Linked DNA regions of Variovorax paradoxus B4. Each later gene encodes a partner of the first gene's protein in a complex. Links are inferred from orthologs where the notes say so. Each region holds a gene or a part of one and is shown on either strand. Other genes may lie near its edges.

Region 1 (7,779 bases):
CGGTGCACGTCTTCATGGCCCATGCCCTGCGTGGGCTCGTCGAGCAGCATCAGCTCGGGGTCCATGGCCAGCGTGGTGGCGATCTCGAGCGCGCGCTTGTGGCCGTAGGGCAGGTTCACCGTGAGTTCGTCGGCCTCGTGCGCCAGGCCAACCTCCGCAAGCAGTTCGCGGGCGCGTGCATCGAGCGGCTTGAGCGTCTTCTCGCTCTTCCAGAAATGGTACGAAGTGCCGAGCGCGCGCTGCAGCCCGAGGCGCACGTTCTCCAGCAGCGTGAGGTGCGGAAACACCGCCGAGATCTGGAACGAGCGGATGATGCCGCGCCGCGCGATCTGAGCCGGCCGCTCGCCGGTGATGTCGTGCCCGTTGAACAGGATCGTGCCGCTGGTGGGTTCGAGAAACTTGGTGAGCAGGTTGAAGCAGGTGGTCTTGCCGGCGCCGTTCGGGCCGATCAGCGCATGGATCGAGCCGCGCACCACCGAGAGATCGACCTTGCTGACCGCAGTGAACCCCTTGAATTCCTTGGTGAGCTGGCGTGTTTCGAGGATGACGTCGCTCATCTCGCGAAGTCGCCCGGGTTCAGGAAAGATATGTCGGTCATGCAGTCCATCTCATCGCGCCACTGTCGAGCGCGGACCGATTGTTCGTGGCCGTCTCCCGCTTGCATACTGGGGCAAATGCCTATGCTGCAGTGCAACCTGCCTCCGCCGACTGTCCCCGGCAACGGACGACTGTCGTCACAATGACAATGACCCATCGGTTCGCCCCCTACTTCCATGCCGAACTTCCGCTCGCCCGAATTCCTGACCGACCATATCCAACACACGCTGGCTTTCTATGAGCCGGTCAGCCGCGACCCATCAGGTGGCTTCTTCCACTTCTTCAAGGACGACGGCACGGTGTACGACCGGCGCACGCGGCACCTGGTCAGCAGCACGCGCTTCGTCTTCAACCATGCGATGGCGCATCGGCACTTCGGGGATCCGAAGCACCTCGACAGTGCGCGCCACGGCCTGGCTTTCGTGCAGCACGCGCATGCGCAGCCGGGCGGCGGCTACGCATGGCAGATCGACTGGCACGACGGCCGCGCCACCGTGCAGGACGGCACGCAGCATTGCTACGGCCTGGCCTTCGTGCTGCTCGCGCATGCGCATGCGCTCATGGCCGGCATCGAAGAGGCGCGCGCGGGGCTCGAAGACACCTGGCAGTTGATGGAACGGCATTTCTGGGAGCCGCAGCACGCGCTCTATGCCGACGAAGCCACCACCGATTGGCATGTGGGTACTTATCGGGGCCAGAACGCCAACATGCATGCCTGCGAGGCGATGCTTTCCGCGTTCGAGGCCACGCAGGACGCACGCTACCTCGATCGTGCGCTCGCGCTTGCAGAGTCGGTCACAGCCCGGCAGGCCGCGCTGGCCGGCGGGCTGGTCTGGGAGCACTACCGCGAGGACTGGTCGGTCGACTGGGACTACAACCGCGGCGACAAGAGCAACATCTTCCGGCCCTGGGGCTTCCAGACCGGCCATCTCACCGAGTGGGCCAAGCTGCTGCTGCAGCTGGAGCGCGCGCTCGTTGCCGCCGGCCGCGAAGCGGACTGGACCGTGCCGCGTGCCAGGCACTTCTTCGACACTGCCATGCTCCGCGGCTGGGACGCGGAACACGGCGGACTCGTCTACGGCTTCGGGCCCGACGGTGCGGTGTGCGACGGCGACAAGTACTTCTGGGTTCAGGCCGAAAGCCTGGCCGCCGCGGCCCTGCTGGCCGTGCGCACCGGCGATGCCGGCTACTGGAACTGGTACGACCGCATCTGGGCCTACGGCTGGGCGCATTTCGTCGACCACCCCCACGGCGCGTGGTATCGCATCCTCACGCCCGACAACCGCAAGATCAGCGACGAAAAAAGCCCGGCCGGCAAGACCGACTACCACACCATGGGCGCGTGCTACGACGTGCTGCGGGCACTCGGCGCCTGAAGAGCAACACGTGCCCTCAATGGGCCCCGGCGGCCGCGTCGCCTCCCGCGCCGCCGCGCTGCGGCCTTGCCAGCCACACCAGCGGAATCAGCAGCAGGAACAGGATCGCCGACGCATAGAAGATGTCGTTCGTGGCCAGCATGAACGACTGCTGGTCGACGATCCGGTTGATCTGGCCCATCACCTGCTCGGTGCTCAAGCCGCTGCTCGCAAGCCCCGACATCGCGCTGGTCGCCGCGTTGTTGCCCTGGTTCACCGACTCCGCGAGCTGCGAGTGGTGCAGCGCCGCGCGGTTCTCCCACAGCGTGGTGGTGATCGACGTGCCCATGGCGCCCGCGGTGATCCGCAGGAAGTTCGACAGCCCCGACGCGGCCGGTATGCGGTCGGGCGTGAGGCCCGAGAGCGTGATGGTCACGAGCGGGATGAAGAAGAACGCCATCGCAATGCCCTGGATGATCGTCGGGATGATGATCGTCACGAAGTCGGCCTGCGTGTTGAAGTTCGACCGCATCCACAGCACCAGCGCAAACACCAGGAACGAGAACGTGGCGTAGCGCCGCGGATCGATCTTGGCCACCGTGAGCCCGACCACCGGCGAGAAGAAGATGGCCAGCAGTCCCACCGGCGCCATGATCATGCCGGCCTGCGTGGCGGTGTAGCCCATCCATTGCTGCAGCCACAGCGGCAGCAGCACCACGTTGCCGAAGAACAGGCCATAGGCCACGGCCGTGGCCACGGCGCCCGACCAGAAGTTGCGGCGCTTGAAGAGCGACAGGTCGACCACCGGATGCTTGTCGGTCAGCTCCCAGATCAGGAAGAACGCGAAGCCGACCACGGCGATCACCGCCATCGTGACGATCTCGGGCGAGTGGAACCAGTCGAGCTCCTTGCCCTTGTCGAGCATCAGCTGCATCGAGCCGACCCACAGCACCAGAAGCGCCAGGCCGATGGCATCGATCGGCACCTTGTGCGTGGTGCTCTCGCGCTTGCGGTAGAGCGCCCAGGTGATCGCGGCCGCGACGATGCCGACCGGGATGTTGATGTAGAAGATCCACGGCCATGAGATGTTGTCGGTGATCCAGCCGCCCAGGAGCGGTCCCATCACCGGCGCGACCAGCGTGGTCATCGACCACATCGCCATCGCGAGGCCCGCCTTGGCGCGCGGATAGCTCGACAGCAGCAACGTCTGCGACAGCGGAATCATCGGCCCCGCGACGAAGCCCTGAAGTGCCCGGAACAGGATCAACGTGGTCATGTTCGGCGCCAGGCCGCACAGCAGCGAGGCGACCATGAACAGGATCACGCTCGCCATGAAGAGCCGCACCTGTCCGAAGCGCTGCGTCATGAAACCCGTGAGCGGCACCGCGATGGCGTTGGCCACCGCGAAGCTGGTGATGACCCAGGTGCCTTGCGTGGTGCTCACGCCCAGGTCACCCGAAATGGCCGGCAGCGACACGTTCGCGATCGACGAGTCGAGCACGTTCATGAAGGTGGCGGCCGACAGCGCGATCGTGCCCCAGACGCGGGCAGCGCCCTCGAGCGGCGGATGCGCTACATAAGCAGGAGCAGCAGTGGCCATTGGCTTTGCCTCGGAAACCGGGAACGGCGATCAGCCGGGATGGGACTGCGAAGCGCCGTGTGCCGCGGTTCCGGTAGTTGCTGCGGGCGTGGCGGAGCGGCCTGCCGCCGGCGCCGGCACCGGTGCCGCTGCGGCCGTCGGCGCGCCGCGGCCGAGATTCGCGGCCACGATGCGGTCGACTTCGGCATCGGCGCCGTGGTCGAGCTTGCTGTAGACCTGCGTCTGCGAAATGGCGGTGGCGCGCGGCGCGTCGGCCAGCATCTTGCCGCTCTTCTGCGAGATGTCGATCTCGGCATCCATCGAGAGGCCGATGCGCAGCGGGTTGGCCTTGAGCTGCTCGGGGTCGAGCGCGATGCGCACGGGCACGCGCTGCACCACCTTGATCCAGTTGCCGGTGGCGTTCTGCGCCGGCAGCAGTGCAAAGGCGCTGCCGGTGCCCACGCCCAGGCCCGCGACCTTGCCGGTGTATTCCACCTTCTTGCCGTAGACGTCGGCCCTGAGCTTCACGGGCTGGTCGATGCGGATGTTGCGCAGCTGCACTTCCTTGAAGTTGGCGTCGACCCACAGCTGGTTCAGCGGCACGATCGACATCATCGGCGTGCCGGCCGCCACGCGCTGGCCGAGCTGCACTGTGCGCTTGGCGACGTAGCCGTCGACCGGCGCCGGCATGGCCACGCGCTGCGTGGCCAGGTAGGCTTCGCGCACCTTGGCGGCAGCGGCCTGCACGCTCGGGTGCTGGGCCACGCTGGTGCCTTCGGTCAGCGACTGGTTGCTTGCCAGCGCTTCGCGCGCGGCCACCACGCCGGCCTGCGCGGCGGCGAGCTGGCTCTTCGCGTTGTCGAGCGCCGTCTCGGCATGGTTGAGTTCTTCCTTCGAGACCGCGCCGTTGCCCGACAGCGCACGGCGGCGCTGCAGGTCGTCCTGCGCCTTGGCGATGTCGCTCTGCGCCTTGACGATGTCGGCCTGGCGCAGCGTGACCTGCGCCGCGAGCGAGCCGTTGTTGGCGTAGAGCGTGCGCACCTGGCGCACGGCCTGCGCGAGCGCGGCTTCAGCCTGCTCGAGCGCCACCTTCGCATCGGCGGGATCCAGCTGCACCAGCGGCTGGCCGGCCTTCACGAAGTCGGTGTCGTCGGCATTGATGGCCATGACGGTGCCGCCGATCTGCGGCGTGATCTGGATCACGTTGCCCTGCACGTAGGCGTTGTCGGTGTCCTCGTAGTGGCTGGCCACCAGCCATTCGTAGAGGCCCCAGCCGCCGCCGGCGACGATCACCACGGCCGCCAGCGCGGTCATCGCGCGGCGGCGCTTGCCGTTGCCGGCGGGTGCTTCGGTTGCAGTGGAGGCTGCAGGGGCAGCGGGCGTCGGAGTGTTGTTGTCGCTCATGATGAAGTTCTTTCCGAAGACGAAAAAGCCGGTTCAGTTCAGTTCAATGCAGGCGAAGCGGGCGCCGTGGCCCTGGCCGTGGCGGTTGCCGGCGGCTGCCAGCCGCCGCCGAGCGCGCGCGCCAGGCCCACCTGCGTGTCGAGTGCGCGCGCGGCAAGATCGACCGCCAGCCGGCGCTGCGCGAGCACGGCGGTTTCGGCGGTCAGCACGTTGAGGTAGTTGCCCAGGCCCGCGCGGTAGCGCTGCACGGCGATGTCGTAGGCGCCTTCGGCGGCGGTCTGCGCGGCGCGCTGCTCGGCCTGCTGCCGCGTGATCGACTGTGCGCTCGACACTTGGTCGGCCGCGTCATGCACCGCATCCAGCACGGTGGCGTTGTAGCTCTCGATCGCGGCATCCAGATCGGCCGCCTTGCCGCGCAGGTTGGCGCGCAGCCGGCCGCCCTCGAAGATCGGCAGATGGATCGCGGGGCCCACGCCCCACTGCTCGCTACCCGACTTGAGCAGCTTGCCGAAACCCAGGCTCTGGAAGCCGACGAAGGCCGTGAGGTTCACGTTCGGATAGAACTGGGTCCTGGCATTGGCCACGTCGCTGGTGGCAGCCTCGACGCGCCAGCGCGCGGCGGCGATGTCGGCGCGGCGGCCCAGCAGGTCGGCCGGAATGCTGGCTTGCAGGGCGATCGGCTTGACGGCCTCCAGCATCGGCGGCCTGAGCGATGCAGAGATGTCGGGCTGGCCCACGAGTGCGTCGAGCGCATGCTGCTGCAGCGCGATCTGCTCGTTGAGTGCCTCGATCTGCTGGCGCGCTTCGGGCAGACCGCCCTCGCTCTGGCGCAGTTCGAGGCGGGTGTCGAGGCCGGCGGACACGCGGTCGCGCACCAGCTTGAGCGTTTCCTCGCGCTGGGCCAGCGTGCGCCGGGCCACGCCGAGCTGTTCGTTCAGGCGCGCCCACTGGAAGTAGCTGCGCGCCACGTTGCTGGCCAGCAGCACGCGCGCGGCATCGGCATCGGCTGCCGCGGCGTTGGCGCTGCCGATGGCGGCTTCGAGCGCCGTGCGGTTCTTGCCGAAGAAGTCGAGCTCCCAACTCGCGCCGAGCTGCAGCAAGCCGATGTTCTGCGTCGAGCCGCCGAGCGGCTCGGGATAGATGTAGTTGCTGTTGAACTTCTGGCGGTTCAGGTCGAGTTCGCCATTGACCTTGGGCTTCAGCGCCGACTCGGCGATGTCCGCGGAAGCCTGCGCGCGCACGAGCCGCGCACGTGCAACCTGCAGGTTCGGGTTGCCGGCCACGGCCTGGTCGATCAGCGCGTTGAGCTGCGCGTCGCCAAAAGCCAGCCACCATTGGCGCTCGACGCCCGGCACGGCGGCCGCGCTGCGGTCCGCGGCAATGCCGAGCGACGAGGCATCGCGCAGCCTGGCCTGCGAGCCGATGCCGGCCATGTCGGCGCAACCGGCCAGCGCGGCCATCAGCAGCACGGCGGCAACCACGGGAGTGCGGCGCACGGCGCGCACGGCAAGGGATTCAGTCATTCTTATCTCCACGAGCCGCAAGGGCCTGTGCGTTGTCGAGGATGCGGCGCAGGTAGCCCTTGAGCTGCTCCCACTCTTCCTTGGTGAAACCCGCCAGGTGCTCGTTCTGCACGCGGCTCAGCACGTACGGCACTTCCTGGGCGGCGGCACGGCCTTCTTCGGTGAGCTCGATGTTGACCACGCGGCGGTCTTCCAGCGAGCGCACGCGGCGGCACAGGCCCTTGGCCTCAAGACGGTCGAGCAGGCGCGTCATGGCACCAGCGTCGAGCTCGCAGGCCCGGGCAAGTTCGGCCACCGTGGTGGCTGCGCCGACGTGCAGCTTGTACAGCGGCAGCCATTGAGGAAAGGTGGGGCCGCCGGGCTCGCACATGCGGGTTTCTACCGCCTGGGCCACCGCACTCAGGATGCGGCGCATCAAATACCCGATGCTTTCCTCGGCCTTGTAGGTTTCGGCGCGGTAGAAATCGGCCGGCCGACGCTCGGTGTCGCCGGGGGCCGGCGGGACTTTCGGACTGTCTGCATCGCTCATGGACGAAATATTAATTGCCTCGGCAATTATTGTCAAGACTGCCTTTGCGGCGGCAAGGGTCGGTAGAATCCGCGCCATGGCTTCTTCCCCTCCGTCTTCACCGGCCAAGGGCTCGCCCCGATCGCTGTCGGGCCTGAGCCCTTTTCTTCGGCCCTACCGCGTCCAGATCGTGCTGGCGGGCATTTTTCTGGTGATGGCCGCCGTCACCACGCTCGTGTTTCCGCTGGCGCTGCGCAGCCTGATCGACGGTGGACTGGTGAGTGCCGACAAGGGCGCGCAGACCATGGCGCTGCGCGAGCACTTCGGCGCCCTCTTTGCCGTGGCCGTGGCGCTCGGCCTCTTTTCGGCCGCGCGCTTCTATACGGTGAGCTGGCTCGGCGAACGCGTCACGGCCGATCTGCGCAACGCCGTCTACGGCCACGTGCTGCGCCAGAGCCCGGCGTTCTTCGAAACCACGCAGACCGGCGAAGTGCTGTCGCGCCTCACGGCCGACACCACGCTGGTGCAGACCGTGGTCGGCTCGTCCCTGAGCATGGGCCTGCGCAATGCCGTCATGGGCGTGGGCGCGCTGGCGGTGCTGATCTGGACCAATCCTTATGTGATGGTCCAGGTGCTGGGCATCCTGGTGCTGGTGGTGCTGCCGAGCATGTGGTTCGGACGGCGCGTGCGCAAGCTCTCGCGTGCGAGCCAGGACCGGGTGGCCGATTCCAGTGCCATCGCGGCCGAGGTGCTCAACGCGATCCCGGTCGTGCAGAGCTACACGGCCGAATCGCGCGAGGCCGGCCGCTTCAA
Region 2 (5,461 bases), 260 kb from region 1 along the record:
TGCAGCGCGAGAATGCGCGAGGCATCTTCGGTGGACCAGCTCGCCGCCCGCGGCGCGAGCTCGGGCCTGCACCGCAGGCAGGGGCGGAAGCCCTCGGCCTCGGCCTGCGCCGCGTGGCGGAAGAACCGGCAGTTCTCGCGCCGCGGCAGCTTCACGCGGCAGACCGGCCGGCAGTAGATGCCGGTGGAGGTCACCGCGGTGAAGAACGAGCCGTCGAAGCGCGCGTCATGCGTCTTCATTGCCAGGTAGCAGGCGTCGCTCTCGAGTGCTTCGGTGGATGCGTGAGGGGTAGGCATGGGCAAATGATACGGTTTCGACTCGTTTCAACTGGCCGTTTTCGGACATGTGGGCACCGGAGCGCTTGCCTACAATGGCCCGTTCTCAAGAACCTACAGGGAATGCCTCTTCATGCAACTCAGTGCGTCGATTTTCAAGGCCTATGACATCCGAGGCGTTGTGCCCGTCACGCTCGATGCCGAGGTCGCGGAAGCGCTCGGCCGGGCCTTCGGCAGCGCCGCCCGCGCCGCCGGTGAAAAGACCGTGGCCGTGGGCCGCGATGGCCGCCTGTCCGGGCCCGCGCTCGTCGAAGCACTGATCGGCGGCCTGGTGGCCACCGGTATCGAGGTGATCAACGTGGGCGCGGTGACCACGCCCATGCTCTACTTTGCGGCCCACACGCTGTGCTCGAGCGGCATCCAGGTCACGGGCAGCCACAACCCCAAGGACTACAACGGCTTCAAGATGGTGCTGGCAGGGCGTGCCATCTACGGCGACGAGATCCAGGGCCTGCGCAAGGTGATGGAAGAAGGTACGGCCAGACTGGCACCCGGCGGCAGCGTGCGCAAGGTCGACGTGACCGACGCCTACACGAAGCGCATCGTCGGCGACATCAAGCTGGCCCGCCCGCTGAAGATCGTGGTCGATTCCGGCAACGGCATTGCGGGCGCCACGGCGCCTGCCATCTTCCGCGCCATCGGCTGCGAAGTGACCGAGCTGTTCAGCGAGGTCGACGGCGACTTTCCCAACCATCACCCCGATCCGAGCAAGCCCGAAAACCTCAAGGACCTCATGGCCGCGCTGGCCGAAGGCGACGCCGAACTGGGCCTGGCCTTCGACGGCGACGGCGACCGCCTGGGCATCGTCACCAAGGACGGCCACAACATCTTCCCCGACCGCCAGATGCAGCTCTTTGCGCAGGACGTGCTCTCGCGCGTGCCGGGCGGCACCATCGTGTACGACGTGAAGTGCTCGCAGCGCCTGGCCCCGGCCATCGAGGCCGCGGGCGGCAAGCCCATGATCTTCAAGACCGGCCATTCGCTGATCAAGGCCAAGATGAAGGAAATCGATTCGCCGCTCGGCGGCGAGATGAGCGGCCACATCTTCTTCAAGGAGCGCTGGTTCGGCTTCGACGACGGCACCTATGCGGGCTGCCGCCTGCTCGAGATCCTGAGCAAGACGCCCAATGCGAGCGACACGCTCAACGCCTTGCCCACGAGCTTCTCGACGCCCGAACTCAACGTGAAATGCGCCGAAGGCGAGCCGCACGCGGTGGTCGATAAACTCGTCGCAGGCGCGAGCTTCGCGGCACCGGCGGTGGTCTCGACCATCGACGGCCTGCGCGTCGACTGGCCCGACGGCTTCGGCCTGATCCGCGCCTCCAACACCACGCCGGTGCTGGTGCTGCGCTTCGAGGGCCAGACCGATGCGGCGCTGAAGCGCATCGAAGCCGAAATGCTCGCGCTCCTCAAAACCGTCAAAGCTGACGCGACGCTGGCCGAAGCGTCGCACTGAGCCCCGTGCGTTCGCTGCTGCTGCGTCTCTACGGCGCCTTCACCACCGTCGTGCAACCGCTGGTTCGCCGCAAGCTGCGGCGCCGGGCGGTGGCCGAGCCCGGCTATGGCGTGGCCGTCGAGGAGCGCTTCGGCTATTACGACGATGCAACCACCGGCGAGGGCCAGTGCTGGGTGCATGCGGTCTCGCTCGGCGAAACGCGCGCCGCCGCCATCCTGATCGAGGAGCTGCGCAGGCAGTATCCGGGCATACCGATCCTGCTCACACACGGCACGGCCACCGGCCGCGAAGAGGGCGCCAAGCTGCTTCAGCCCGGCGACACGCAGGTCTGGCAGCCCTGGGACATGCCGGGTGCGGTGCAGCGTTTTCTCGACCGTTTCCAGCCGCGCATCGGCGTGCTGATGGAAACCGAAGTCTGGCCCGAGATGGCCGCCGCCTGTGCCGAGCGCCGCATCCCGCTGGTGCTGGCCAATGCGCGGCTCAACGAAAAATCGCTGGCTGCGGCCGAACGCCTCGGCTGGCTCGCCCGGCCCGCGTATTCGGCGCTGGCCGCCGTGTGGGCGCAGACCGAGGCCGATGCGCACCGGCTGGTGTCCCTGGGCGCCAAGGTGGCCGGCATCTACGGCAACCTCAAGTTCGACGCCTCGCCCGATGCGCGCCAGCTGGCCGCGGCCGTGACGCTGCGCGAGCGCCTGCCGCGGCCGATGGTGGTGCTCGCGAGCTCGCGCGACGGCGAGGAGCGCATGCTGCTCGACGTGCTCAGGCGCTTCGGCGCCACGTCTCCCGTGCCGCCCGAGCAGGGCGCCATCCGTTCGATTGCCAAGCGCGTGCACGACGTGCAGTGGATGATCGTGCCGCGCCATCCGCAGCGCTTCGACGAAGTGGCCGCGCTGATCGAATCCGAGGGCTTTGCCGTGGCGCGCCGCAGTGCCGCGGGCGAGCCCTCCGATGCCGAGATCTGGCTGGGCGATTCGCTCGGCGAAATGGCGCTGTACTACGGCCTGGCCGACGTCGCGCTGCTGGGCGGAAGCTTCGAACCGCTGGGCGGCCAGAACCTGATCGAGCCGGCCGCCTGCGGCTGCCCGGTGATCATGGGCCCTTCGACCTTCAACTTTGCCGAAGCGGCGCAGCTTTCGCTGGCGGCCGGTGCCTCGCTGCGCGTCGAGAACATGGAGCAGGCGGTCACCGCGGCGCTCAAGCTGGTCGAGAACCCCGAGCGCCGCGCCGCCATGGCCGAGGCCGCGCTGGCTTTCTCGTCGTCGAACCGCGGCGCGGCCGAGCGCACCGCCGTTGCGGTGCTGGCCATCGCGCAGGCCGCGGATCCGGTGGTGACCGAAGCCGCACCGCTCGAGGATTCGAAGGCCGAACCAACGCTCGACTGAGCCGCGCAGCCCTGGGGGCGAGCCAAATTTACCGTGCGGGGGGATTCAGGATGACTGGCGGCGGCGGTGCGGCAGGCATCGTCGGTGCCGGCGGATTGAACGGCGGCACCGGCACCGGCGGCACCACGGGAATTCTGGGCGGCGTGACCGGCACCGAAGGCGCGGCCTGCGGCTGCTCGCCGAGTGATGGCGAAGCCGCCGTGCTTCCGTTCTTCGCCAGCGTCGCGTTGATCGCGTTCATGTCGTTGATGGTCAGCGTGCCGTTGGCCTGGCGCAGCTTCAGGTTGCCCAGCAGCACGTTGTAGCGCGCCTGCGCGAGATCGCGCTTGGTCTGGAACAGCTGGCTCTGCGAATTGAGCACGTCGATGTTGATGCGCACGCCCACCTGGTAGCCGAGCCGGTTGGCATCGAGCGCGCTCTGGCTCGATGCCTCGGCCGCTTCGAGCGCCTTGACCTGCCCCGCGCCGGACACCAGCCCGAGGTAGGCCGCGCGCGTGGCCTGCGCCACGCTGCGGCGGGTGCCGTCGAGCACGCTGCGCGACTGGTCCTCGAGCGCGAGCGTTTCCTTGATGCGGTTCTCGGTGGCAAAGCCCGCGAAAAGCGGCAGGTTGAACACCACCCCCACGGACGCAGCGTTGATGCGCGTGCCCACGGTGCTGGTGCTGGATCCATCCGGATTGCGCGTGATGTTGTAGCCCAGGTTGGCGTCGAGCGTCGGCTTGTGGCCGGCTTCGGCCTTGCGGATTTCGAGCCCGGCAACGTCGAGCCCGAGCCGCGCCTGGCGGATGGCCGGGTGCGCTTCCTCGGCCTGCGCCACCCAGGCCTCGATGTTGGCCGGCGTGGCGGCCGGCAGCACCACCGGCTGCGCCAGCGGCACCGGCACGCTGCCCGGACGGCCGACCAGCTGGTCGAGCACCACCTTCTTCACCTGCAGGTCGTTCTCGGCGGCAATCTCCTGTGCAATGACGAGGTCGTAGCGGGCCTGGGCTTCGCGCGTGTCGGTGATGGTGGAGGTGCCGACCTCGAAGTTGCGCTTGGCCGACGCGAGCTGTTCGGCCACCGCCACCTTCTGCGCGCGCACCAGCGTCAGGCTGTCCTGGCTGGCGAGCACGTCGAAATAGGCCTGGCTCACGCGCACGATCAGGTCCTGCTCGGCAATGGTGAGCACCGCTTGCGCGATCTCGGCCTGGCGCTTGCCCTGCTCGTAGGTGGCCCAGTTGGCGGGCCGGTAGAGCGGTTGCGTGGCGTTGATGCCGACGTTCTGCGTGGTGAAGTCGCGCGGGATGGTCGTTCCGCGGCCGGTGCCAGTGAGCGTGTCGATGTCGAGGTTGTTGCGCGTGGCGCCGGCCGTGAGCCCCACGGCGGGAAGAATGCCGGCCTTGGCCTGGGCGGCGCGCGCCACGCTCGCGTCGTACTGGGCCCGCGCGCCCTGGTAGGTGGCGTCGAAGCCGCGTGCGGATTCGTAGAGTTCGTTCAGTGTCTGGCCCTGGGCCGGCAGCGCGAGCAGGGTGGCAAAGAGACTTGCGAGCGCTGCGGAAAGAGGCAAAAGCCTGGGCCTGAAAGGCATTGAACGTCCTTGAAGAAAGAATCAGTAGCGCGGCACGGAGGGATCGTGCTGTGCGGACCAGGCGTCGATGCCGCCGGCCACGTTGGCCAGCTCGGCAAAGCCGTTCTGGCTCAGGAAGGCCGCCACGCGCTGGCTGCGCGCGCCGTGATGGCACAGGCATGCAATGCGCTGGCCTTCCTCGAGCTCGGAAAGGCGCGCCGGAATCTCGTTCATCGGGATGGCCACGAGCGTGAAGCCCTGCGGCGCAACGCTCGCCGTCTGCAGCTCCCAGGGTTCGCGCACGTCCAGCAGCACGGGCGCCGCCTCGGGGTTTTGCGCAAACCAGGCTGCAAGGTCGGCGGGGCGGACTTGATCGATCATTCGGAGCCGTCCGTTCAGAACGAGAAGCGCGAGGGCTCGGGGAAATTGAGCAGCCGCGGCGCCACGGTGTCCCAGGGCTGGATGGTGTCCCACTTGCTTTCGCTGCTGCGGGTGACGAAGTGGGCGCGCATCATCGGCTCCTCGCCCACGATGGCGGCAAGGCGGCCGCCCACCTTGAGCGAGCCGAGCAGGTTCTGCGGAATGCGCGCCACGGAGCCGCTGAGCACGATCACGTCGAAGCTCGGGCCGCTCGGCAGCGGCACGGCGCCGTCGGCATTGCGCACCTCGACATTGGCCACGCCGTTCTGGCGCAGCGTTTCGGCGGCGCGGGCGGCCAGCGCGGGATCGATCTCGAGCGACA

What was found. Proteins that work in one complex are often made in the same cells at the same time.
Region 2: the proteins of VAPA_RS17745 (region 1) and VAPA_RS18995 are in contact, whole or in part, in a cryo-EM structure (PDB 8ZAL), measured with the Escherichia coli proteins. The link is inferred for Variovorax paradoxus B4 from one-to-one orthologs.

The regions. Positions count from the first base shown.
Region 1 is NC_022247.1:3,798,786-3,806,564, forward strand. Bases 2,760-5,596 are described here. They hold VAPA_RS17745 (efflux RND transporter periplasmic adaptor subunit), read right to left. Parts: upstream 4,936-5,596; coding sequence 3,583-4,935; downstream 2,760-3,582. Other genes in these bases: VAPA_RS17740 (DHA2 family efflux MFS transporter permease subunit), read right to left, coding at 2,760-3,552; VAPA_RS17750 (efflux transporter outer membrane subunit), read right to left, coding at 4,974-5,596. Outside these bases: VAPA_RS17730 (ABC transporter ATP-binding protein), read right to left, coding at 1-557; VAPA_RS17735 (AGE family epimerase/isomerase), read left to right, coding at 774-1,973; more of VAPA_RS17740, read right to left, coding at 1,990-2,759; more of VAPA_RS17750, read right to left, coding at 5,597-6,458; VAPA_RS17755 (MarR family winged helix-turn-helix transcriptional regulator), read right to left, coding at 6,451-6,987; VAPA_RS17760 (ABC transporter transmembrane domain-containing protein), read left to right, coding at 7,064-7,779. UniProt on the Escherichia coli protein: Part of the tripartite efflux system EmrAB-TolC, which confers resistance to antibiotics such as CCCP, FCCP, 2,4-dinitrophenol and nalidixic acid. EmrA is a drug-binding protein that provides a physical link between EmrB and TolC.
Region 2 is NC_022247.1:4,060,394-4,065,854, reverse strand. The notes cover bases 2,472-5,461. They hold VAPA_RS18995 (TolC family outer membrane protein), read right to left. Parts: upstream 4,741-5,461; coding sequence 3,202-4,740; downstream 2,472-3,201. Other genes in these bases: VAPA_RS18985 (protein-L-isoaspartate O-methyltransferase family protein), read right to left, coding at 5,115-5,461; VAPA_RS18990 (rhodanese-like domain-containing protein), read right to left, coding at 4,762-5,100; VAPA_RS19000 (3-deoxy-D-manno-octulosonic acid transferase), read left to right, coding at 2,472-3,173. In the rest of the region: VAPA_RS19010 (DNA-3-methyladenine glycosylase 2 family protein), read right to left, coding at 1-296; VAPA_RS19005 (phosphomannomutase/phosphoglucomutase), read left to right, coding at 409-1,791; more of VAPA_RS19000, read left to right, coding at 1,797-2,471. UniProt on the Escherichia coli protein: Outer membrane channel, which is required for the function of several efflux systems such as AcrAB-TolC, AcrEF-TolC, EmrAB-TolC and MacAB-TolC. These systems are involved in export of antibiotics and other toxic compounds from the cell.